Regions from separate parts of the Sphingomonas panaciterrae genome, predicted to be linked through region 1. Evidence: predicted binding sites of a transcription regulator. Region 1 holds the regulator's gene; each other region holds the start of a gene.
The links. Region 1 encodes LexA, which represses DNA repair genes until DNA is damaged. Its sites were predicted from a motif close to GTTCCNCNCTTGTTCT; they were not measured.

Region 1 (7,416 bases):
CGCCGGCACCTCTGGCGGACGGCGCAGCGGCTTGGGCACACGGAACTGGTCGTTGGGATCGAGCCGGCTGCACACCACGATCTCGTCCGCCGCGGCGGTCGGGCACGCTTCATTCCCGGTCAGCGTCACCTGGCGGATTCGCTGCGGCGGCTGACCCGTTTCCGCCTGCGAGGATGCGCCTTCCTGCGCCTGAGCTTGGGGCTGTGTCTGGGCTTGGGCCTGGGCCTGGGCGAGCGCCGGCAGCGGCAGGAGCGACAGCGCCGCTAGCGGAACGAGATACACGGGGCGGAACATGCGAGGCGACCTCCTGGATGGTCCATCAACGATCACGCCAGCAGCTTTCTCCCCGCTGAACGTCGCGGCGGTGATTACGCGATCCGGCGGCGCCCGCAACAGCCGTTGCGGCGACGGCGGGTTACGCTATGTCGGGGCCAACATGATCCTCGTCATCGACAATTACGACAGCTTCACCTGGAACCTCGTCCATTATCTGATGGAATTGGGGGCCGAGGTGCGGGTGGAACGCAATGACGCGCTGACCGCGGCCGAAGCGCTGGCGTCGAATGCCACCGGTTTTCTGCTGTCGCCGGGCCCCTGCACGCCAAATGAGGCCGGGATCAGCCTGGACCTGGTCGCGGCCTGTGCCGAGAGCCGCCGCCCGTTGATGGGCGTGTGCCTTGGCCATCAGGCGATCGGGCAACATTTCGGCGGGCGGGTCGTCCGTGGGGGATTGATGCACGGCAAGATAAGCGCGATCGACCATGACTCCACCGGCGTTTTTGCCGGCCTTCCGTCCCCCTTCACCGCAACGCGCTATCACTCGCTGGTCGTGGAGGACGTGCCCGACGTGCTGATCCCCAATGCGCATGCGGCGGACGGATCGGTGATGGGGCTGCGCCACCGGGAGCTGCCGATCCACGGCGTCCAGTTTCACCCCGAAAGCATCGCGACCGAACATGGCCATGACCTGCTGGCCAATTTCGTGGCGCTGACGGGCGCGAAGGTGGCAGCATGACAACGATCGCCCTGCTGCCGGACCCGCGGTCGCCCTTGTCGCGTGAGAGCGCGGCGCAGGCGTTCGCCGACATTCTCGACGGACGCGCCAGCGAGGACGCGATTGCGCGGTTCCTCATCGACCTGTCCGATCGCGGCGAGACATCGATCGAGATCGCCGAGGCGGCACGTGCGCTGCGCGAGCGGCTGATCCCGATCAGCGCGCCTGCCGGTGCGATCGACGTCTGCGGCACCGGCGGTGACGGGCACCATACGCTGAACGTCTCGACCGCGGTGAGCCTGGTCGTGGCGGCGTGCGGGGTGCCGGTGGCCAAGCACGGCAACCGCGCCGCATCGTCCAAGGCCGGCGCCGCCGACACGCTGGAAGCACTCGGCGTCGACATGGAGCGTGCCGGGATGCTGGCGGAGGAGACGCTGAACGAACTCGGCATCTGCTTCCTTTTCGCGGCCAATCACCACCCGGCAATGAAGCGGATCACGCCGATCCGCCGCCGTATCGGCAAGCGCACGATCTTCAACCTGATGGGGCCGCTGGCCAATCCGGCGCATGTCACGCGCCAGCTGATCGGCATCGCGCGGCCGGACTATGCGCCGGTGTACGCCGAGGCGCTGGAGCAACTGGGCACCGAAGCGGCAATCGTCGTGTCGGGCGAGGAAGGGCTGGACGAAGTGTCCGGCGCCGGGCCGACGGTGGCGGTCGCGATCGGTGACGTGTTGCTGGGCAAGCGGATCGTGCCGGAGGATGCCGGGGTGCGCCGCCACCCGATCGAGGCGATCCGCGGCGGTGACCCGGCGCATAACGGCTATGCCCTGCGCCGCCTGCTGAAAGGGGAGCACGGGGCCTATCGCGATGCCGTGCTGATCAACGCTGCCGTGGCGCTGGCGCTGACCGGCGAGACGCTGACGAATGGCGCCGCCCGCGCAGCCGAAGCGCTGGACAGTGGGGCGGCCAACGACCTGCTCGACCGCTGGATCGCCTGGGCATGAGCGGCGCGACGGGGAGCAGCATGACGATTCTCGATCGGATCCTGGCAACCAAGCAGGACGAAGTGGCGACGCGTCGACGTGATCGGTCGATCTCGGCGCTTGATCGTGAGGCGCGCAACCAGACGCCGCCGCGTGGCTTCAAGGCGGCGCTGGACCGGGTGGCGAGCGGCGGTGCTGACAATGCGCTGCCGCGCTACGGCCTGATTGCCGAGATCAAGAAGGCCAGCCCCTCCAAGGGCCTGATCCGACCCGACTTCGATCCCCCGGCGCATGCACGCGCCTATGCCGAAGGCGGCGCGACGTGCCTGTCGGTGCTGACCGACCAGGACTATTTCCAGGGGCACGAGGATTATCTGATCGCCGCGCGCAATGCGTGCGACCTGCCGGTGATCCGCAAGGACTTCATGGTCGACCCGTGGCAGGTGGCCGAAGCGCGGGCGATCGGCGCCGACGCGATCCTGGTCATCATGTCCGCGCTCGACGATGCCGCCGCTGCCGAGATCGAGGCGGCCGCGATCGAACGGGGCATGGACGTTCTGGTCGAGGTGCATGACGCGGAGGAACTGGAACGCGCCCTGAAGCTGCAATCGCGACTGATCGGCGTGAACAACCGCAACCTGCGCGACTTCTCCGTCAGTTTCGAACGAACGTACGAGCTGGTCGGCAGCGCGCCCAGCGATTGCACCTTTGTCGCCGAAAGCGGCCTCAACACGCGGGCCGACCTGGATGCGATGGCCGAGCACGGCGTGCGCTGCTTCCTGATCGGCGAATCCCTGATGCGGCAGGCCGATGTGGCGGCGGCCACGCGCGCGCTGGTGCAATGAGCCGCCTGACCCATCTCGACGAGCAGGGCGCCGCCCGGATGGTGGACGTCGGCGGCAAGACCGAAACCGCGCGCGAGGCGGTGGCGGGGGGCAGGATCACGATGTCGGCCGAGGCACGCGACGCGATTGCCGCCGGCGCAGTGGCAAAGGGCGATGTCCTGGCGGTCGCGCGGATCGCCGGGATCATGGCGGCAAAGCGCACCAGTGACCTCATCCCGCTATGCCATCCATTGCCGCTGTCGAAGGTGACGCTGGACCTGTCGATCGAGGACGACGGCGTCAGCGCGCAGGCCATCGTTGCCACCAGCGGCCGCACCGGCGTGGAGATGGAGGCGCTGACCGCCGTCTCCGCGGCGCTGCTGACCGTCTATGACATGGCCAAGGCGCTCGATAAGCGGATGACGATCGGCAACATCCGCCTGCTGAAGAAAACCGGCGGCAAGTCGGGCGATTTCGTCGCCTGACCCTCAGGGCCGCGCCGCGATTATTATGGGTGTTGCCGACAGCATGAATCTGTCACTCGCCGGATCATGAGCGAATTGCTTCCTGTCGCAGAGGCGCAGGCGCGCCTGTTGGCTGCGGCGCCCGCGCTGTCGACCGAAACGCTGCCGCTGGCGGACGCGATCGGACGCTGGGTGGCGGTCCCGTTGATCGCGTGCCGTACCCAGCCCGAGCGCGACCTGTCGGCGATGGACGGCTATGCCGTGCGGTTCAGTGACCTGCCGGGCCCGATGCGAGTGATCGGCGAGAGCGCCGCCGGACGGCCATTTGCAGGTGCCGTGAAGGCGGGCCAGGCGACACGGATTTTCACTGGCGCCACCGTGCCCGAGGGCGCGGACACGGTGATGGTGCAGGAAGAGGCCCGTCGCGACGGCGATACTTTATGGCTCGATGGCGAAGGACCGGCACGCGAGGGCGCCAACATCCGGCGGCGTGGGCTCGATTTTGCGGACGGCGATACGCTGGTCGCGGCCGGCGAACGGCTGACGCCGGCGCGCCTGGCGGTTGCGGCCACCGGGGGGCTGGGCGACGTCACCGTCCGGCGCCGGGTTCGCGTGGCGATCGCCGCGACGGGCGATGAACTGGTGGAACCCGGACGGGCCATCGAGCCCGGCAGGCTACCGGAATCGAACCGCCTGCTGCTACGGGCGCTGCTCGCCGATCTTCCGGTGGAGATCATCGACCTCGGCATCCTCCCTGACCGGTTGGAACCGCTGACCGACACGTTCCGTCATGTGGCGGCCGACGTCCTCGTCACCACCGGTGGCGCCTCGGTCGGGGATCACGACCTGGTTCGTCCTGCGCTGCAGGCGGCGGGCGCCGCGATCGATTTCTGGCGCATCGCGCTTCGCCCCGGCAAGCCGCTGATGGCGGGGTGGCGCGGCGACATGGCCGTGCTGGGGCTACCGGGAAACCCCGTCTCCGCCTTTGTCACCGGCTTGCTGTTCGTGAAGCCGATGGTCGCGGCGCTTGCCGGGGCGGCGCAGCCCCTGCCGCAAACGACCACCGGCATCCTTGGCGAAGCGTTGCCGGCCAATGGCCCGCGCACTGATTATCTACGCGCAGAGTTGCGCGATGGACGGGCCTATGTTGCTACGATCCAGGACAGTTCCATGCTACGAACGTTGGCACGGGCAGGCTGCCTCGTCGTTCGTCAACCACATGCTCCTGCTGCGGCGATGGGCGACTCGGCAGAAATCCTCGTGATTGCTTGACGCGTCGGTTTACGTTCCTTAAAGGTTCCCAGTCTGTTCGCCGCGGAGATGATGCATGCTCACCAAAAAGCAGCACGAGTTGATCTGTTTCATCAATGATCGACTGGCCGAAACCGGCGTCTCCCCTTCGTTCGAAGAGATGAAGGATGCGCTGGACCTGAAATCGAAGTCCGGGGTCCACCGCCTCATTTCCGCGCTGGAAGAGCGCGGTTTTCTGCGTCGCTTGCCCAATCGCGCCCGCGCGCTGGAAGTGCTGAAGGTGCCCGATCGCCCGGAGAGCCGCGAGGCCGTCCGTTCATCCACGCCGGCGCCCGCACTGCCGGAGCCGGCCAACGACGTGGTCGAGGTGCCTCTGCACGGGCGGATCGCGGCCGGCGCCCCGATCGAGGCGCTCGAAGGCTCCACCAGCCTTCCGGTGCCGGCGGCGCTTTTGGGCTCGGGCGAGCATTTCGCGCTTGAGGTTGCCGGTGACTCGATGGTCGAGGCGGGCATCCTCGACGGCGACTTCGCCTTGATCCGCAAGCAGGATGTGGCGCGCGACGGCGAGATCGTGGTCGCGCTGATCGAGGACAGCGAGGCGACGCTGAAATATTTTCGGCGCGAAGGCACGATGATCCGGCTCGACCCGGCAAATCGCTCCTACGATCCGCAGCGTTATGCGCCAGCGCAGGTGCGGGTGCAGGGCAAGCTGGCCGGGATTCTGCGGCGCTATTCCTGATTGGCCGGGCGCAGGCCCGCCGGCGGCGGGCTGAACGCTTTCTCCGGGCGAAACGTCGGTTGTTCATCCTTGCGTCAGCGATTCGTTGAGCGGCCCGAAAGGATTGGCATCCCAGCCAGCACCCAGGGGTGAGCGTCGCCGGGGCGGATCACGGTATCGACGCGCCCGGTAGAGAGCGAAATCGCCACCCCGCCGGTTCGCGCGAGCATCTCACGATCGAGGCGCAGCCATCGCGGCGTACAGCCACGCGGCAGGCGGCGTTCGCTGACCACGATATCGGCATTGCGGCATGCCTGGATCAGCGCGCCGGCGGGCACCAGATAGGCGCTGCGCGTCGCCAGCACGCGCCATGTGCGGTCGCCGACCGGCAGATCGACGCGGCATAGATCGCGCGAACAGCGCGCCGCGCCCTGATCGGACAAGAGCACCGGTTCGGCGTCAGATCCGCCATTTTCCGCCAGCATGTCACGCGCATAATCGCCCGCCCGATCGCGCAGCAGCGCTACGCGCCCATCGGGCAGCCGCACGCCGAGATGCCGTCCGTCGCCGGTTACCAGAAGGTCGGGGGGCGGTGTCGCGAGCGCCCAAAGCGCGCCGACCGCGACCGGGATCAAGCCGATCCGCCGCCAGCGCGTCCGCCAGAGCGCCAGCCACAGCCCGCCGCCGACCATCAACGCGAAGGCGCCCGCCGGCATCGCTGGCAGTGCCGCGACCGCCCCAGGCGCCGCCGCCGTCGTCCGGGCGATCCACAACAATAGCGATAACCCCTGCCCCGTCAGCCACCAGAAGGGCGCGCCGAGCCCCGTCGTATCGAACAGCAGCGCCAATGCCTCCAGCGGCATCACGACAAAGGTGGTCAGCGGGATGGCGACGATATTGGCCAGCGCGCCATAGATGCCGGCCTTGTGGAAGTGGAAGACGGCGATCGGCATCAACGCGACTTCGACGATCGCGCCGGTCAGCAGCAACGAGCCGCCATTGCGCAGGAGGCGGCGGCCCCATGATTCCTCGCGCGGCGCGAACCAGCGGCGGACCGCCGGATGCTCAGCCAGCGCGATGATCGCAGTGACGGCGGCGAAGGAGAGCTGGAAGCTGGGCCCCGCCAGGGACTCCGGCCAGAGCAGCAGCACGACGAGTGCGCCGGTCGCCACCAGCCGCAAGGTCAGCGCCTCTCGCCCCACCGCCATGGCGGCGAGCACCAGCAAGGCGGCGATGCAACTGCGGATCGTGGGCACCTCGCTCCCGGTCAGCCAGGTATAGCCGAGCGCGGTCACGGCAGCGGTCGCCGCTGCGATCAGCGGAACCCGACCGGTGAGCGCGAGCCGCATGTTGAGCGCGAGCAGTCGTGCGGCGAGCAGCATCGTCAGGCCGACGACCGCGGTGATATGGAGTCCACTGACCGACAGAAGATGCGCGAGGCCGGAGCGGCGCATCGCCTCCTGGTCCGGTTCCTCGATCCCCCCGGTGTCGCCGGTCGCCAGCGCGGCGGCGATGCCGCCGGCACTTCCCTCCAGATTGTGCTGGATGTGGCGGGACAAGCGCGCGCGGAACGGCTCTCCCGCGACCGCACCCGACAGGATCTCGGGTGGGCCGAGCGCCCGTCCGGTGGCACCAATCCCGCTGAACCATGCCACGCGCGCGAAATCATAGGCGCCCGGCACCGCCGGCAGCGGGGGCGGCATCAACCGCGCGCGCAGGCTGATCCGCGTCCCGGGCAGCAGCCCGGCCGGCACGTCCTCCTCTGCTACGTTGACGCGCACCTGGAGGGGCGCACGCGGCGGCCTGCGATCCAGCCACTCAAGATCGCCGAGCCGCAGCCGCACTAGGCCGCGCGCCGGCAATGCGTTCATTGCCTCCACCCGGCCAGAGAAAGTGGCGATCGCGGGACGCGCAAGGACGGGCGCGGCCGCCGTTTCCGCCTGCAGCCACACCAGTGCGAGCCCGACCGCGAAAGCAATGCTGCCGATCGCCGCCACCCGGGCAGCGCGACTACCGGCGGAGGATGCCGCAAGCGCGAGAAGGGCAAGCGCGGCGGCGCCCAACAACGCGGCGCGCCAGGCGCTGCTGTTGGGAAGGACGAACCACGCCGCCACCCCGCCGCCCAGCGCTACCGGCAGCTGGTCGCGCTCCGCCTCCAGCCACGATTCTACACGCGCCC
Region 2 (7,416 bases), on a different contig from region 1:
CGTATGCCGGCAATCAGCGAGAACACGCCCGAGACGATGAAGGCGAAGGCGATCACCATCGTCGCGGCGAGTGTCGCCGGGAAGGGCCAGACAAGGGCGGAAATGCCAAGCAGGGTCGACACTACGCCATAGGCGACGAGCCAGCCCCAGCCGCCCCCCACTCTGCCAGTGTTGCCAAGGAACGTTTCGCGTTGCCGAGTGTCGGTCATGGCTGGATGCTCCTGATCCTGCGCGTCGATGAAAGCGCACAGTGCCATCTGCGGTTCCGCTGGTCGAATCAGGACAATTACGGTAGCCTCAGGCGATGCCGCATTCCGGGTTCGTTCCGCTTCGCATCTTCTCCTCCTACACCATGCTCGACGGGGCGATCGAGCCGAAGGAAATTGCCAAGCGGGCGGCCAAGCGCGGCTTCCCTGCCGCCGCGCTCACCGATCGCAACGGGCTGTACGCGGCGATGGCCTTTTCCGACGCGGCCTTTGGAGAGGGCGTGCAGCCGGTCATCGGCACCATGCTAGGCGTGGCGCGCCCGGACCTGCCGGAGGGCGTGGCGCCGATGGTCGACTGGCTGGCGCTCTATGCCCAAAACGAGCGCGGTTACGACAATCTTTGTGAACTTGTGAGCCGCGCGCACCTCGATCGCCCGATCGATCTGGCGCCGCACGTCGACCTGGCGACGCTCGCGCGCTTCACCGACGGCCTGGTCGCGCTGACCGCTGGCGGCGAGGGAACGCTGGCGCGGCTGTTCGCCGAGGATCAGCCGGCACGTGCACTCGCCTACGCCGAGCGGCTGGCCGCGCTGTTCGGCGACCGGCTGTATGTCGAGATCAGCCGGCGCGGCAATGAGGTGGAGGAGCGCGCCGAGGCGGCGCTGATCGACCTTGCCTATGACAAGGACCTGCCACTCGTCGCCACCAACCCATGCTGCTTCGCCGAGCAGGGTTTCGGGCCAGCGCATGACGCCATGCTGTGCATCGCCAATTCGACCTATGTCGAAAGCGAGGATCGCCCGCGCAGTTCGCCCGACGCCTGGATGAAGCCGGCGGAGGAGATGAAGGCGCTGTTCGCCGATCTGCCCGAGGCGATCGCAAATACGCTGGTGGTGGCGCAGCGCTGCGCCGTCGCGGCGCCCAAGCGCAAGCCGATCCTCCCCAGCCTCGCCGGCGACCGCGAGGGCGAGGCAGCGATGCTACGCGAACGGTCGCACGCCGGCCTCGACGCGCGCCTGAAGCGCATCGCGGAACTGGCTACCGAACCGCTCGAGGACGGGTGGCAGGAGAATTACCGCAAGCGGCTCGACTTCGAGCTCGACGTCATCATCCAGATGGGGTTTCCGGGCTACTTCCTGATCGTTGCCGACTTCATCCAATGGGCAAAGTCGAACGACATTCCTGTGGGTCCGGGGCGTGGTTCGGGCGCAGGCTCGGTCGTCGCCTGGGCGCTGACGATCACCGATCTTGATCCGCTTCAGCTCGGGCTGCTGTTCGAACGTTTCCTCAACCCGGAACGCGTCTCGATGCCGGACTTCGACATCGACTTCTGCGAAACGCGGCGCGGCGAAGTAATCCGGTACGTGCAGGAGAAGTACGGCCGCGATCAGGTGGCGCAGATCATCACCTTCGGTAAGCTGAAGGCCCGCGCCGTGCTAAAGGACACCGGCCGCGTGCTGCAGATGAGCTATGGCCAGGTCGATCGCCTCGCCAAGCTGGTCCCCAACCATCCGACCGATCCCTGGACGCTGAAGCGGGCGATCGACGGGGTGGCGGAACTGCACCGGGAATATGCCAACGACAATCAGGTCCGGCACCTCCTCGACTTGGCGATGCAGCTTGAAGGCTTGCCGCGACATTCGTCGACGCACGCCGCGGGTGTGGTGATCGGCGACCGCCCCCTCTCGCAGCTGGTGCCGCTCTACCGCGATCCGCGATCGGACATGCCAGTCACCCAGTTCGACATGAAATATGTCGAGGGCGCGGGACTGGTGAAGTTCGACTTCCTAGGCCTGAAGACCTTGTCGGTGCTGAAGCGCGCGGTGCAATTGCTTCAGAAGCGCGGCATCCATGTCGATCTGGATGCGCTGTCCTGGGATGACGAGGCGGTCTACGCGCTGCTGCAGAAGGGCGACACCGTCGGTGTGTTCCAGCTGGAATCGGAAGGGATGCGGCGCACGCTGTCGGCCGTCCGACCGACGAACTTCGGCGACATCATCGCGCTCGTATCGCTCTACCGCCCGGGGCCGATGGACAACATCCCGTCCTTCGGCCGGCGCAAGCAGGGCACGGAGGCGATCGATTATCCGCATCCGCTGCTGGAGCCGATCCTGGCCGAAACCTACGGGATCTTCGTCTATCAGGAACAGGTGATGCAGGCCGCGCAGGTGCTGGCCGGTTACTCGCTCGGCGGCGCCGATCTGCTGCGCCGCGCGATGGGCAAGAAGATCAAGGCGGAGATGGACGCCCAGCGCGCGACCTTCGTCGAAGGCTGCGCCAACCACAACCAGATCCTCGCTGACCGCGCGAACGCCCTGTTTGACTTGATCGACAAGTTCGCCGGCTATGGCTTCAACAAGAGCCACGCGGCGGCCTATGCGCTGCTCGCGTACCAGACGGCGTGGCTGAAGGCGCATTACCCGCACGAATTCTTCGCCGCGTCGATGGCGTATGACATTCATCAGACCGACAAGCTGGCGATCTTCTGTGACGATATGCGCCGGATGCAGGTGAGGGTGCTGCCGCCTGACATCAACCACAGTCAGGCGGACTTCGACGTGGAGGTGGATGAGGATGGGCCGGCGGTGCGCTACGCGCTCGCCGCGCTGAAATCCGTTGGCGAAGGCGCGATGGAGCGACTGGTCGCGGAGCGTGATGCGGGCGGCGCGTTCACCCGGCTGGACGACCTGGCGCACCGCGTCGATCCGCGGCTGATCAACAAGCGGCAGCTGGAAACGCTCGCCGCCGCGGGCGCGTTTGACGCGATCGAACCCAACCGTGCCGGTGTTCACGCGGTTGCGGAGACGATCCTTGCGGTCGCGGCGCGCACCCACGACGCGCGGATCAGCGGGCAGGGTGGGTTGTTCGGCGATGCCGAGCCTGCCGGAGATGCGATCAAGCTGCCCACGTCAGCCCGCTGGAGCATGTCGGAACGGATGGAGCAGGAGAAGGAAGCGTTCGGCTTCTACTTCTCGGCGCATCCCGTCGACCGGCACGCCCATCTGGCGAAATCGCACGGTGCGCGGCTCTATACCGCGCTGGCGGAACTGGCGATCCCGGATGATGGCACCCGCGCGGGCGCGACCATGGCGGTACTGGTCGAGGACGCGCGGTGGCGAACGTCGGCGCGCGGGAAGCGCTATCTGATGGCGACGCTGAGCGACCAGAGCGGCCAGTTCGTTGCGACCTGCTTCGACGATGCGGTGGCGGCCGATCTTGAAGAGGCAGCGCGGGCGGGGGGCTGTGGCCTTGCCACGGTCGAGCTTGACCGGCGACCGGGCGAGGAAACACCGCGGGTGACGGTGAAGCGGCTGCAGCCATTCGAGACGCTCGCTTCGCAGGCCCGGTTTGTCGTTGAAGTTGCGGTAACCTCCGCGGCTGCCTTGCCCGCCTTGGCCGCCGTGCTGGAACATCAACGCGGCGCCCGCGGCGAAGTGCTCCTGCGCGCGCCCGTCGGCGAGGCTGCGGTCAGTGGCGAGGCGACGGTGCTGCTCGGGCGGGACTTTCTTCTCGATCTTGAACTGGTGCACAGGATCGAGGAACTGCCAGGCGTCAGCACCGTGACATTGCGCCAATCCGAAACCCGGCTCTCGCTGGTCGGCTGATGTCCCTCCCCGCGCTCCTCCTCGCCGCTGGCGGCGGGGAACTGCCAGGGGAGGGGCGGTAAGCGGGGCCCAGCCGGTCTGCTCGCTGCTCCAACCAGCCCGGCTGAGGCAATGCGGGAGTTCAGTCCCAACCGGGCAAAAATTTTCGTGAGCGCCTCCATGCGGTTCTGATCGGTGGCGACGCTCAGCCGAACAAATCGCCCTGGGCGCCCGGTGGTGGTCGGAACAGGTCGGTCCTGAGCCCAAGGCGCTCGGCGCGACGGACGATGCCGTGCCGCCGCCGCGCGATGTCGAAGCGCGTGCGGAGGAGGTCTGCCCACGGACCTTGCCCTCGCATTCGTGAGAAGAATGCGGGGTCATTGTCCCTGCCACCACGCAGCGAGGCGATCGTCGCCATCACCTTGGCCGCGCGATCGGGGTAGTATTCGTCGAGCCACGCGCGGAACAGCGGAGCGACCTCCCAAGGCAGCCGCACGGGGATGAACGACACATCCAGCGCGCCAGCCGCCGCGGCGCGCGCGACGATCGTCTCCACCTCATGATCGGTGATGGCGGGGATAACGGGGGCCATGTTGACGTAGGTGGGAATGCCTGCGGTGGTCAGTTTCGTGACCGCGGCGAGGCGGCGTTCGGGATGCGGCGCACGAGGTTCGATCGTCATGGCGATCCGTGGATCGAGCGAAGTGACGGAGATGGCGACGCTGACCAGATTGCGCTCGGCCATGAGGGCGAGCAGGTCGATGTCGCGCACCACGCGGTCAGATTTGGTCGTGATTACAAGCGGATGACTGCAGGCCGAAAGCACCTCGATGATGCCGCGCATGATCTGCCAGTGCGCCTCGATCGGCTGGTAGGGATCGGTGTTGGTGCCCAGCGCAATGGGGGCGCAGCGGTAGGAGGGTTTGGCAAGTTCCTCGCGCAGCAGGCGGGGTGCGTCAGGTTTGGCGAAGAGTTTGGTTTCGAAATCGATGCCGGGCGATAGATCATGGAAGGCATGGGTGGGACGGGCGAAACAATAGATGCAGCCGTGTTCGCAGCCGATATAGGGATTGATGCTGCGATCGAACGGGATATCGGGGCTTTTATTGTGTGAAATGATCGTCTTGGCCGACAGTTGCTGGACGGTGGTGCGGACGGGTGGGGGCGGGCCGTCGATCATGTCGCGCATGTCGAGCCAGTCGCCGTCGGCCTCTCGCGCGGCGAGGTTGAAGCGATCGCTGACCGGGTTGATGGTCGCGCCGCGATGGGGGCGTGGTTTGCGCATGATCGTCCGAACCACGATATAGCGGAACAAAGACGGAACATAAAGCGCTGAAGTCGGCGAAGGCCGGCCTGTCTCCGGCTAAATTCGGCCAGCGATCGCCCGAGCGTGGCCAGCAGTCGGGAAGAACCGCCCCGCGGTGATCAGGTCAGCGCCAGCGGCCGGTTTCCATCCAGCGCAGCAACGGCTTGAGCGGCGCGATCCAGATGATGCCGGCCACCACGTAGAACAGCGCCTGCACCAGCGCGTGCCATTCGCCGACGGTGCTGGAAAGGCTGACGATCAGCGCGCACCAGACGGTGATGAGAAGGAGGATGGCGAGCATCCCCACCGGCTTGCGCCAGGACGGCGTCATGACGTGATCCATTCCTGTTCGGTGATGATCGCGTGGAGCGGGACGTCCCACGGATCGACCGGGAGCCGTTCGACCTCCTGCACCGAAAAGGCAACCCCGATGCGGTGCGCATTCGGGTAGGCGGCAAAGGCGCGATCGTAATGGCCGGCACCCTGGCCGAGCCGGGCGAGCGTCCGATCGAACGCGACCAATGGTGTGAGGATCAGGTCGGGCACCAGTTCGGGCGCATCGGCGTCGGGCTGGCGAAGGCGGAACGGGCCGGTCGCGAGCGGCGCGTCATGCTGCCATTCGAGGAAGCGAAGCGGTGTTTCGCGATCAATCACATGCGGCAGCGCGATCCGGCATCCCGCCGCGCGCGCCGCGCTGACCAGAGCGGTGGGATCCGCCTCGCTGCCGACGGGCACATAGCTGGCGACGATCATTCCCGGCGCGAGCAACGCGGTGAAGGGCGGTGGCGGTGCGATGATCGGCGGATGAGGGCCGAGCGCCTGGCGCGCAGATCGGGCGGCGCGGCGCAGCGCCTGCTTGTCCAGCGGCGCGTCGTTCATGATGCACGGGGGCGGGTGACGGGACCGCCATGGCCGTTTGCCGGGATATCCACTGACGCCCAGTACGTCAGGTGGGGACCATGTGCGTCGGGCCAGGGCCCGGGCAGGGACAGCCCCCATGGATGATGAATAGCCTCAGGGATAAGTCTAGGCTCGTACCGGGCAGTACCCGTCACGACCAAACTAGTCATTCGGGGCGGGTTGCTCAAGGGCCTCCGCCAATCCTTCCAACCGTTCGGCGATTGCGACGAGCGTATCGAGGTCGACCGCCTCGGCCTGCGCGCTGTCGGATGGAACGGACGGCGTCGCCAGCTGCGCCGCCTGATCGTTGAACTGCGCGGTTTGCGCATCGAGCAGGGCGGATTGTTCCTCCAGCTGCGACGCCTGCGCATCGAGCAGCGCCGATTGCTCCTCGATCTGGACGGATTGTGCCTCCAGCCGGGTGGCCTGATTGGCGAGCTGCGCCTGCGCCTCGCTCACCTCGTCGGCGAGCATCAGCGCGGTGAGGAGCAGCGCCTGCGGGATGCCGCCGTCGCCGGCCGCGCGCAGCGCCTGCGGCCAGCGTTCCGCCACGATCCGGCCGAGGCGCTGCACCTCCGCCTCGCCGCCCTCTCGGGTGTTGACCGTCCAGCGCGTGCCGCCGATGTCGAGGGATACGCGCGCCATCAGCGATCGCCCTCCGGCGCGGCATCGCCAGTGCTGTCCTGATCAGTGGCGTCCTGCGCGGCGACCAGTGCGTCGATCGCGGCGACCGCCTGCGCGACCTCGCCACGCAAGGCGGCGTGCCGCTTGCGCAATGTCTCGGTCTGCTGCTCACGGCTGTCCATGGCCGCCTCGATGCGCCTGATCGCGGCATGAATCCGCGTCACAGCGTCGCTTTGTGTCATGGGACCGGATTAGGATCGCGGTGCCGCAACGGCAACCCCTGGGCTTGTGCGCGTAACCCACAGCTGGCGGCCGTCCGGTTGACGCATCATGCTTCTCTTGCGACAGCGCGGCAAAATCTGAACGAGAGGTGAGTCGGCATTATGACGAAGGTTGCGATCAACGGCTTCGGCCGCATCGGACGCTTGGTGGCACGTGCGATGCTGGAGCGCGGCGGCAGCGATCTCGAACTGGTGGCGATCAACGATCTCGCCGATGCCAAGTCCAACGCATGGCTGTTCAGCCGTGACAGCGTTCACGGCAAGTATCCGGGCACCGTCGAGGCGGTCGGCAACGACCTGGTCATCGACGGCAAGCACATCCGCGTGACCGCGGAGCGCGACCCGGCGAACCTGCCGCACAAGGAACTGGGCGTCGACCTGGTGCTGGAATGCACCGGCTTCTTCACCGATCGCGCATCGTGCGAAAAGCACATTGCGGCAGGCGCCAAGAAGGTGCTGATCTCCGCCCCCGGCAAGCATGTCGACCTTACCGTCGTGTATGGCGTCAACCATGA
Region 3 (7,416 bases), on a different contig from region 1:
ACCAATCTGCTGGTGCGCCTCTACACCGATGATCGACCACTGGCCGGGGTGGCACGCCATGCGGTGCTGCGGGCAGGCGCACGCCTGCCGCTTGCCCGCCAGCTGATCAGCCGCTCGCTGATGCAGCGTTGATCCCCGTCAATGATCGCGCAGGTCCGCGGCGCTAGCCCGTCGCCCGAACAAGAGGTCGGGGGTATCGTGGACATTGTATCAAAGGGCTTTTGGCACCGGTCGCATCATCTCGACCGGATGACGTTGCGCGAGCTGGTGGTCGCCTATTTCCAGCATTACGCCATCCTCTGCTACCTCGCGCTGACCGCGCTTTCCATTGGCGTGTTCGTCATGCAGCCGGCGCCGGTGCTGCCGACGATCGCCACGATCGCGCTGATCGTCCTGGCCTATCCATTGATATGGTATTGCCTGCACCGCTGGGTGCTGCACTGCCACTGGATGTTCAAGGTGCCGTGGCTGGCGGCCACGTGGAAGCGGATCCACTACGACCATCACCAGGATCCCAACCATCTGGAGGTGCTGTTCGGCGCGCTCTACACCACGTTGCCGACGCTGCTGCTGGTGTCGGCGCTGCCGGGCTATCTGATCGGCGGGGTGGGCGGGGCGGCGGCCGGTTTTGCCACCGGGCTGCTGGCGACGTGCTTCTATGAGTTTTTCCACTGCATCCAGCACCTGTCGTACAAGCCGCGCGCGGGATGGCTGGCGCGGATGAAGGTGCGCCACATGGAACATCATTTCCATGACGAGAACGGCAATTTCGGCATCACCAACTTCGCCTGGGATCGGCTGTTCGGCACGCTCTACACCCGCCGCGAGCGCCCGCTGAAAAGCGCCACGGTGTTCAACCTAGGCTATACCCGCGCGATGGCGGCCCGCTATCCCTGGGTGGCGCGGCGATCCAACGGCTTCGTCGCTGAGGGCCATCCGCGGGAGCGCCAGCGGCGGGGCTGAACGAGGTATCAAGTGGCGGCGTCGTCCCTTGGATCGCGCGAGGTCAGCGCAACGGGCAGCCGCCACCCGAGATGGATCGCCGCAACGCGCAGCGCGAAGCAGGCGAGGGCGGACAGGATGGCGGTGGGGACGAGCGGCAGGCGCAGCCAGCTGCCGGTGACCGCCAGCCCGGCGCCGAGAAGCGCGGCGACCGCGTAGATATCCGCCTGCAGCACGGTGGGCGTGCGGGTGACGAGAATGTCGCGCGCCATCCCGCCGCCGATCCCGGTGACCATCCCGAGCAGCGCGGCCATCAGCGGGTCCAGCCCGTAGGTCAGCGCCTTTTCCGCGCCGGCGACCGAGAACAGGGCAAGGCCGGCGGCGTCGAACAGCTGGATCGCGGTGTGCAGCCGTGCCCACGGCGAATACCAGAAGAAGATCGCCAGTCCCGCGGCGACCGATGTCGCCAGATAGCGCCAGTCGCTGATCGCAGTCGGCGGCACGGCACCGATCAGAACGTCGCGCATGATCCCGCCCGCACTGGACGCCGCGAAGGACAGCACCAGGACGCCAAACACGTCCAGCCGGCGATGGACCCCCAGCATCGCGCCGCTGATCGCAAAGACGAACGTGCCCACCAGATCCATGAAGAACAGCAATTCGTGGACGGCCTGCTGCTCCAGCATCGCGCTGCTTGCGGTCACCAGCCGGTTCCTCCTGCTGCGCGCCGCTAGTTCTGCATCCTTATCTGCTGACCCCTGACCAGCGGGTAGACCGCAAGGTCATGGCCATCCAGATTCTCCTTGTGCATGTCGACGGCCGTAATCTGGCTGTTCTCGTAGGTAGTGTAGTAATAGATGCCTGTGGCGGTGTTGCAGCATGATGAATAGATCGTGATCTCATATTTTTCGTCGCCGACATTGGCACACCCGCGTTGTTGCGCGACCGATCCCAGAATCTGGAAGAATTGGCTAATGGATTCCGATTCCGAGTCTCCGCAGACCGAGTTCATCTTGGTGAAGGTCGCCTTCACGAAGCGGGAGGGGGAGGACAGGTCACCCGGCAGGCCAAGCGCACCCATGCCGCGGCTGTAGATGTCGAAGGTGATCGCGTTGGAGAAATTGTTGGTCGGCGGATAGCGCGACAGGTGCATGTAATTGTTCAGGTTGAACAATTGCATGTCGAACGTGGGATTGTTGGTCAGCACGCCGACGGGATTGTCATAGACCTTGAGCCCGTCACGCAGCGGCTCGACTGTGATGGAGCGGTTCCGGTCTGCGATGATCCAGTGCAGGGGTGAGGTGGGCGTCCCTTCGCTGAACGCCTCATCGAACAGGTTCACCGATGGGAGCGCGGCCTCGACCTCCGCCACCGTTTCGAATTGCGCCAGCACCCAGAGGACGAATTCAAACGAGGTGACGTTCGTCTTGCCGGCGGCCGGCAGATAGGCGGCGTTCCCGCTGAACGCGAGTCCGGCCATGCTGAGGCCCTTCTCGTTGGTGCCGTCGTAATAGAGCGGGTAGTTGTTCGCGACGGTGGCCATGCCGATGATTGCGTGATGCGCCTCGATCGGTGGCAGCTTGCGAAGCGCGATCGGAAAGTTGCGCGGCGTGAAAGTGACGGCTTCGCCATACGACATTTCGTAATCGAGGTTGCGCCCGAAATAATGATCCTTGGTGGTGAAGCTCAGTCCGGTGCACATTGCCGTTCTCCGTCCCGCACTTGCCGACAGTGCGCGATGATGCGCCGCGGGAGGGGACGGTGACTGCTTCGGTCCCGCACAGGGCAATGTCTATCTTCGGGAAAGTACGCAGCGTGCGGTCCCGGTTAGTCTCCGTTTGCCAATAGCGAAGGGGCAGCCAAAGCATGTCGCCCGGCTGCCCCCGTTCATGGTCGTGCTTTTGAGCAGCGCCTCACTGACAGGCGAGGCACTCGTCATAATCGGTCGTTTCGCCCAGATCGAACTTGGGCTTCTCGATCGTGTTGTCGGCCTCCACGCCGCCAGCAAAGCCGGCGCGCTGCACGCTCTTGGAGCGCAGATAATAGAGCGACTTGATGCCCAGTTCCCACGCGCGGAAGTGAAGCATCAGCAGATCCCACTTCTCGACGTCCGCCGGGATGAACAGGTTCAGCGACTGGGCCTGGTCGATATAGGGCGAACGATCGCCGGCCAGTTCCAGCAGCCAGCGCTGGTCGATCTCGAAGCTGGTCTTGAAGCAATCCTTCTCTTCCTGGCTGAGGAAGTCGAGGTGCTGCACGCTGCCGCCATGCTCGAGGATCGAGTTCCAGACGCTGTCCGCGTTCTTGCTCTTCTCGTTGAGCAGCTTCTCCAGATACGGGTTCTTCACCGCGAAGCTGCCGGACAGCGTCTTGTGGGTGTAGATGTTGGCCGGGATCGGCTCGATGCAGGCGGACGTGCCACCGCAGATGATCGAGATCGACGCGGTCGGCGCGATCGCCATCTTGCAGCTGAACCGCTCCATCACGCCCATGTCGGCCGCATCGGGGCAGGGGCCACGCTCGGCCGCCAGCGTCATCGATGCCTGGTTCACCTGCGCATTGATGTGCTTGAAGATGCGCAGGTTCCAGCTCTTCGCCATCGCGCCTTCCATCGGCAGGCCGCGTGCCTGGAGGAAGGAGTGGAAGCCCATGACGCCAAGGCCGACCGAGCGCTCACGCGCCGCGGAGTAAGCCGCACGCTCCATGCCCGGCTCATGCCGGTCGATATAATCCTGCAGCACATTGTCGAGGAAGCGCATCACGTCCTCGATGAACTGCTTGTCGTCCTTCCACTGGTCCCACGTCTCCAGGTTGAGCGAGGAGAGGCAGCAGACCGCGGTGCGATCATTGCCGAGATGGTCGCGGCCCGTCGGCAGCGTGATCTCGCTGCACAGGTTCGAGGTGGAGACCTTCAGGCCCAGGTCGCGGTGATGCTTGGGCATGTTCTTGTTCACGTGATCGGCGAACACGATGTACGGCTCGCCGGTCGCCAAGCGAGTCTCGACCAGCTTCTGGAACAGGCTGCGCGCATCGACCTTGCCGCGGACGGTGCCATCCTTGGGGGACTTCAGCTCCCATTCGCCGCCGTCGCGCACCGCTTCCATGAACGCGTCGGGGATCAGCACGCCGTGGTGCAGGTTCAGCGCCTTGCGGTTGAAATCGCCCGAGGGCTTACGGATCTCGAGGAACTCCTCGATCTCCGGGTGCGACACGTCGAGATAGCAGGCGGCCGAGCCGCGGCGCAGCGAGCCCTGGCTGATCGCCAGCGTCAGGCTGTCCATCACGCGCACGAAGGGGATGATGCCGCTGGTCTTGCCGTTGAGGCCGACCGGCTCACCGATGCCGCGCACATTGCCCCAATAGGTGCCGATGCCGCCGCCGCGCGACGCGAGCCAGACATTCTCGTTCCAGGTGTCGACGATGCCGTTCAGGCTGTCGGGCACGGAGTTCAAATAGCAGCTGATCGGCAGCCCGCGCCCGGTGCCGCCGTTCGACAGCACGGGCGTCGCCGGCATGAACCACAGGCGGCTGATGTAATCGTAGATGCGCTGCGCATGCGCGGCATCATCGGCGTAGGCGCTCGCGACGCGCACGAAGAGATCCTGATAGGATTCGCCCGGCAACAGGTAGCGATCCTGCAGCGTGTCCTTGCCGAAATCGGTCAACAGCGCATCGCGCGAATGATCGACCTCGATCGGGTACGGCTTGCGCAACGCACCCTTGGTCGCGCTCGCTTCCGCTGCGCCCGTGCCCTCGGCACTTGCTACTAAGGTGTCGGTTGCCATGTTCGCCTCGTTCGCGTCTCTAAAATCCATCGCCGCCGTTCCCCCAGTTGAGCTCGTCCGAATCGGAGGCGAGCCATCATGCTACACCCGAACGCGCTTCACTAAGAACAAAAAGGGATCAATGTGGGTGCCTCGCCCGCATGTCCGTTCCCTTCAGCGGCAGAGCGGCCGCTATCTGTTCTACCAGCACTAGCGCCCGCCGTAGCAGTCTACCCCCACAGATTGTGGCAGAGCGCGCGAAGAGGCAAGGGGGAAGGTGGTCTCGAAGCGGCCATTTGAGCGCCACTCCGTCGCCTCGCCATGCGGCGACGCGTGGACTTCCGCGGGGTTCGCGAATTGCAAGACTGAAGGTCGCCAGGGAAAAATTTTCCCGGGCTTGTGGCGCGGCGCCGGACATGCGGCCGGGGCGGGTCTAACGCGTCGCTGGCGCTCCCGACCAGCGCAGAACTGCGGCGCTCAGCCCGCCTTGCGCAGCGTGCGCGGCTGCGCCGGCGACAGGCGCTCCATGTCGAAATGGCGAGTGAATTCGAGCCCGGCGCGGCCCTCGTCGACCCAGCGGATCACGGCGGGGAACATTTCCTCCTCGACCAGTTCGATGCGCACCTCGGCGCCGACCGCCTCTTCCGGAAAGTCGACGCCGTCGATCATCACCCCGGTCGCCGACAGGTTGCGGATCCGCACCTCGCCGGTATCGCCGCCGACCTCGAGCCGCGCCGATCGCAGCACGGTGGACCGCGCGGCGCGGCTGACGCGATGGCCCACCGCAAGCGCCGCGCCGTCCTGTTCGCGGAACAGCGCCAGCATCTCGGCGGCGCGGCCGGGGCGGCCATAGACGAAGCCCTGGATGTGGCTGCAGCCAAGGTCGCGGATCAGCGCGATCTCGTCCTGCTGCTCGACGCCCTCGGCGGTGGTTTCCATCCCCAGCGTCTCGGCCAGCGTGACGATCGCGCGGATGATCGCTGCGTTGCGGTTGCCCGCCTGGATCGCACCGCGCACGAAGCTCTGGTCGATCTTGATCTTGTCGAACGGCGCCTTCTTCAGATAGCCGAGCGAGGAATAGCCGGTGCCGAAATCGTCGAGCGCCAGGCGAACCCCGATCCCCTTCAGCGCCCGGAACATGTGGCTGGAGGAGGAATCGTCGGTCAGGAAGACGCTTTCGGTGATTTCCAGCTCCAGTCGGCTGGCGGCGAGACCCGAGGAGGCAATCGCGCTGGTGACGATCGCGGGCAGCGCGGGATTGGCGAACTGGATTGCGGAGACGTTGACGGCGATGCGGACCGGATCGGGCCATTGCGCCGCTTCCGCGCAGGCGGTGCGCAGGACCCATTCGCCGATCGCCTCGATCATCCCGCATTCCTCCGCGATCGGGATGAAGTCGGCCGGGCTGACCGCGCCGCGGGTCGGATGCACCCAGCGCAGCAGCGCTTCGTAGCCGACCACGCGCTCGCTGCTGGTCGACACGACGGGCTGATAGACAAGGTGGAATTCGTCGTTGGCGAGCGCCTGGCGAAGGTCGTCCTCCAGCCGCTTGCGGTTCTGCGCGCCGGCCAGCATCTCCTCGCGGAAGAAGCGCGAAACGCCGCGGCCGTCCGCCTTGGCGGCGTAGAGCGCGAGGTCGGCATTGCGGATCAGCGTCTCGCTGTCATTGCCATGTTCGGGTGCGATCGCGATGCCGATCGAACAGCCGATCGACACCGACGAGCCGCCCAGGAAATAGGGCTGCGACAAGGCGGCGATGATCTGCTGCGCCAACGCGCCCAGACGTTCACGATTGCCCTCGCGCGGCAGGACGACCTGAAACTCGTCGCCGCCGAGGCGCCCGACGAGGCCCGCGTCCCCGACGCTCTGCTGCAGCCGATGGGCGACCTGTTTCAGCAGTTCGTCGCCCATCTGGTGGCCGAGCGTGTCGTTGACCGCCTTGAACCGGTCGAGATCGAGCAGCAGCAGCGCGTTGGTGCTGCGTGCGCCCGTGACCGGTGCCAGCGTCTGATCGAGCGACAGGCGCATCCGCTGGCGATTGGCGAGGCCGGTCAGGCTGTCGAACAGCGCCAGCCGCGTGATCTCCGCATCGGCACGACGCTTTTCGGTGAGGTCGGAGCCGAAGCCGATGAAGCCATGAAATCGGCCAAGATCGTCCAGCAGTGGCCGGCCGGAGATCGACCACCACCGGTCGCCGCCCGCCTCGAACGCGGGGCGCACCGAATAATCGGAGAAGCTGGTGCGCGCCGACAGGTGAAAGGTCAGCGTCCGCTCGGTGTCCGCCATGGTCGAATCGACCCGGAAAACCTCCACCAAACGCTGGCCCAGCGGCATGAAGCCAAGCGTCTGAAGCTCGTTGACGAGCTTGCCGCTGAGGTGAACCAGACAGCCATAACGATCGGTCTGCCAGAACCAGCCCGTACTGTGGCTTTCATATTCCGCGATCAGCCGGACCGCGAGGACCCGGTCACGTTCCTCCTGCTCGCGCGTGCCCAGCGCCTGATGATCGCGCCGCGCCATGCGCAACACGCCGACCAGCAACAAGGTGGCGAGCACGATCGCGGCGGCCGACGCTGCGCCCAGCCCCGCGTTCACCGGCACCAGCATCGCCAGCGTGAGCGCCAGGGCGAGCGAGGCGACGCGCACAGAATGAAGCGCGATCGCCGCCATGATGATCGCGCCGAAGCAGGTCACGAAGGCGGTGACCTGA

Region 2: L8F96_RS01790 (PA0069 family radical SAM protein) is a predicted target of LexA. The motif match lies at 5,099-5,114, and genes of this name have one in related genera.
Region 3: L8F96_RS01905 (ribonucleoside-diphosphate reductase subunit alpha) is a predicted target of LexA. The motif match lies at 4,832-4,847, and genes of this name have one in related genera.

The regions. Positions count from the first base shown of each region.
Region 1 covers NZ_JAKNQR010000004.1:228,669-236,084, forward strand. Annotated here, with positions in the region: gene L8F96_RS12800 (hypothetical protein) at 1-294, opposite strand, end outside; gene L8F96_RS12805 (anthranilate synthase component II) at 437-1,015, shown strand; gene trpD (anthranilate phosphoribosyltransferase) at 1,012-2,001, shown strand; gene trpC (indole-3-glycerol phosphate synthase TrpC) at 2,022-2,825, shown strand; gene moaC (cyclic pyranopterin monophosphate synthase MoaC) at 2,822-3,289, shown strand; gene L8F96_RS12825 (molybdopterin molybdotransferase MoeA) at 3,356-4,540, shown strand; gene lexA (transcriptional repressor LexA) at 4,596-5,258, shown strand; gene L8F96_RS12835 (ComEC/Rec2 family competence protein) at 5,333-7,416, opposite strand, start outside.
Region 2 covers NZ_JAKNQR010000001.1:367,686-375,101, reverse strand. Annotated here, with positions in the region: gene L8F96_RS01800 (HdeD family acid-resistance protein) at 1-209, opposite strand, end outside; gene dnaE (DNA polymerase III subunit alpha) at 305-3,811, shown strand; gene L8F96_RS01790 (PA0069 family radical SAM protein) at 3,996-5,075, opposite strand; gene L8F96_RS01785 (DUF2842 domain-containing protein) at 5,221-5,427, opposite strand; gene L8F96_RS01780 (5-formyltetrahydrofolate cyclo-ligase) at 5,424-5,975, opposite strand; gene zapA (cell division protein ZapA) at 6,159-6,641, opposite strand; gene L8F96_RS01770 (hypothetical protein) at 6,641-6,844, opposite strand; gene gap (type I glyceraldehyde-3-phosphate dehydrogenase) at 7,004-7,416, shown strand, end outside.
Region 3 covers NZ_JAKNQR010000001.1:393,819-401,234, reverse strand. Annotated here, with positions in the region: gene ubiM (5-demethoxyubiquinol-8 5-hydroxylase UbiM) at 1-132, shown strand, start outside; gene L8F96_RS01920 (sterol desaturase family protein) at 250-963, shown strand; gene L8F96_RS01915 (trimeric intracellular cation channel family protein) at 972-1,646, opposite strand; gene bsh (choloylglycine hydrolase) at 1,673-2,644, opposite strand; gene L8F96_RS01905 (ribonucleoside-diphosphate reductase subunit alpha) at 2,856-4,727, opposite strand; gene L8F96_RS01900 (EAL domain-containing protein) at 5,184-7,416, opposite strand, start outside.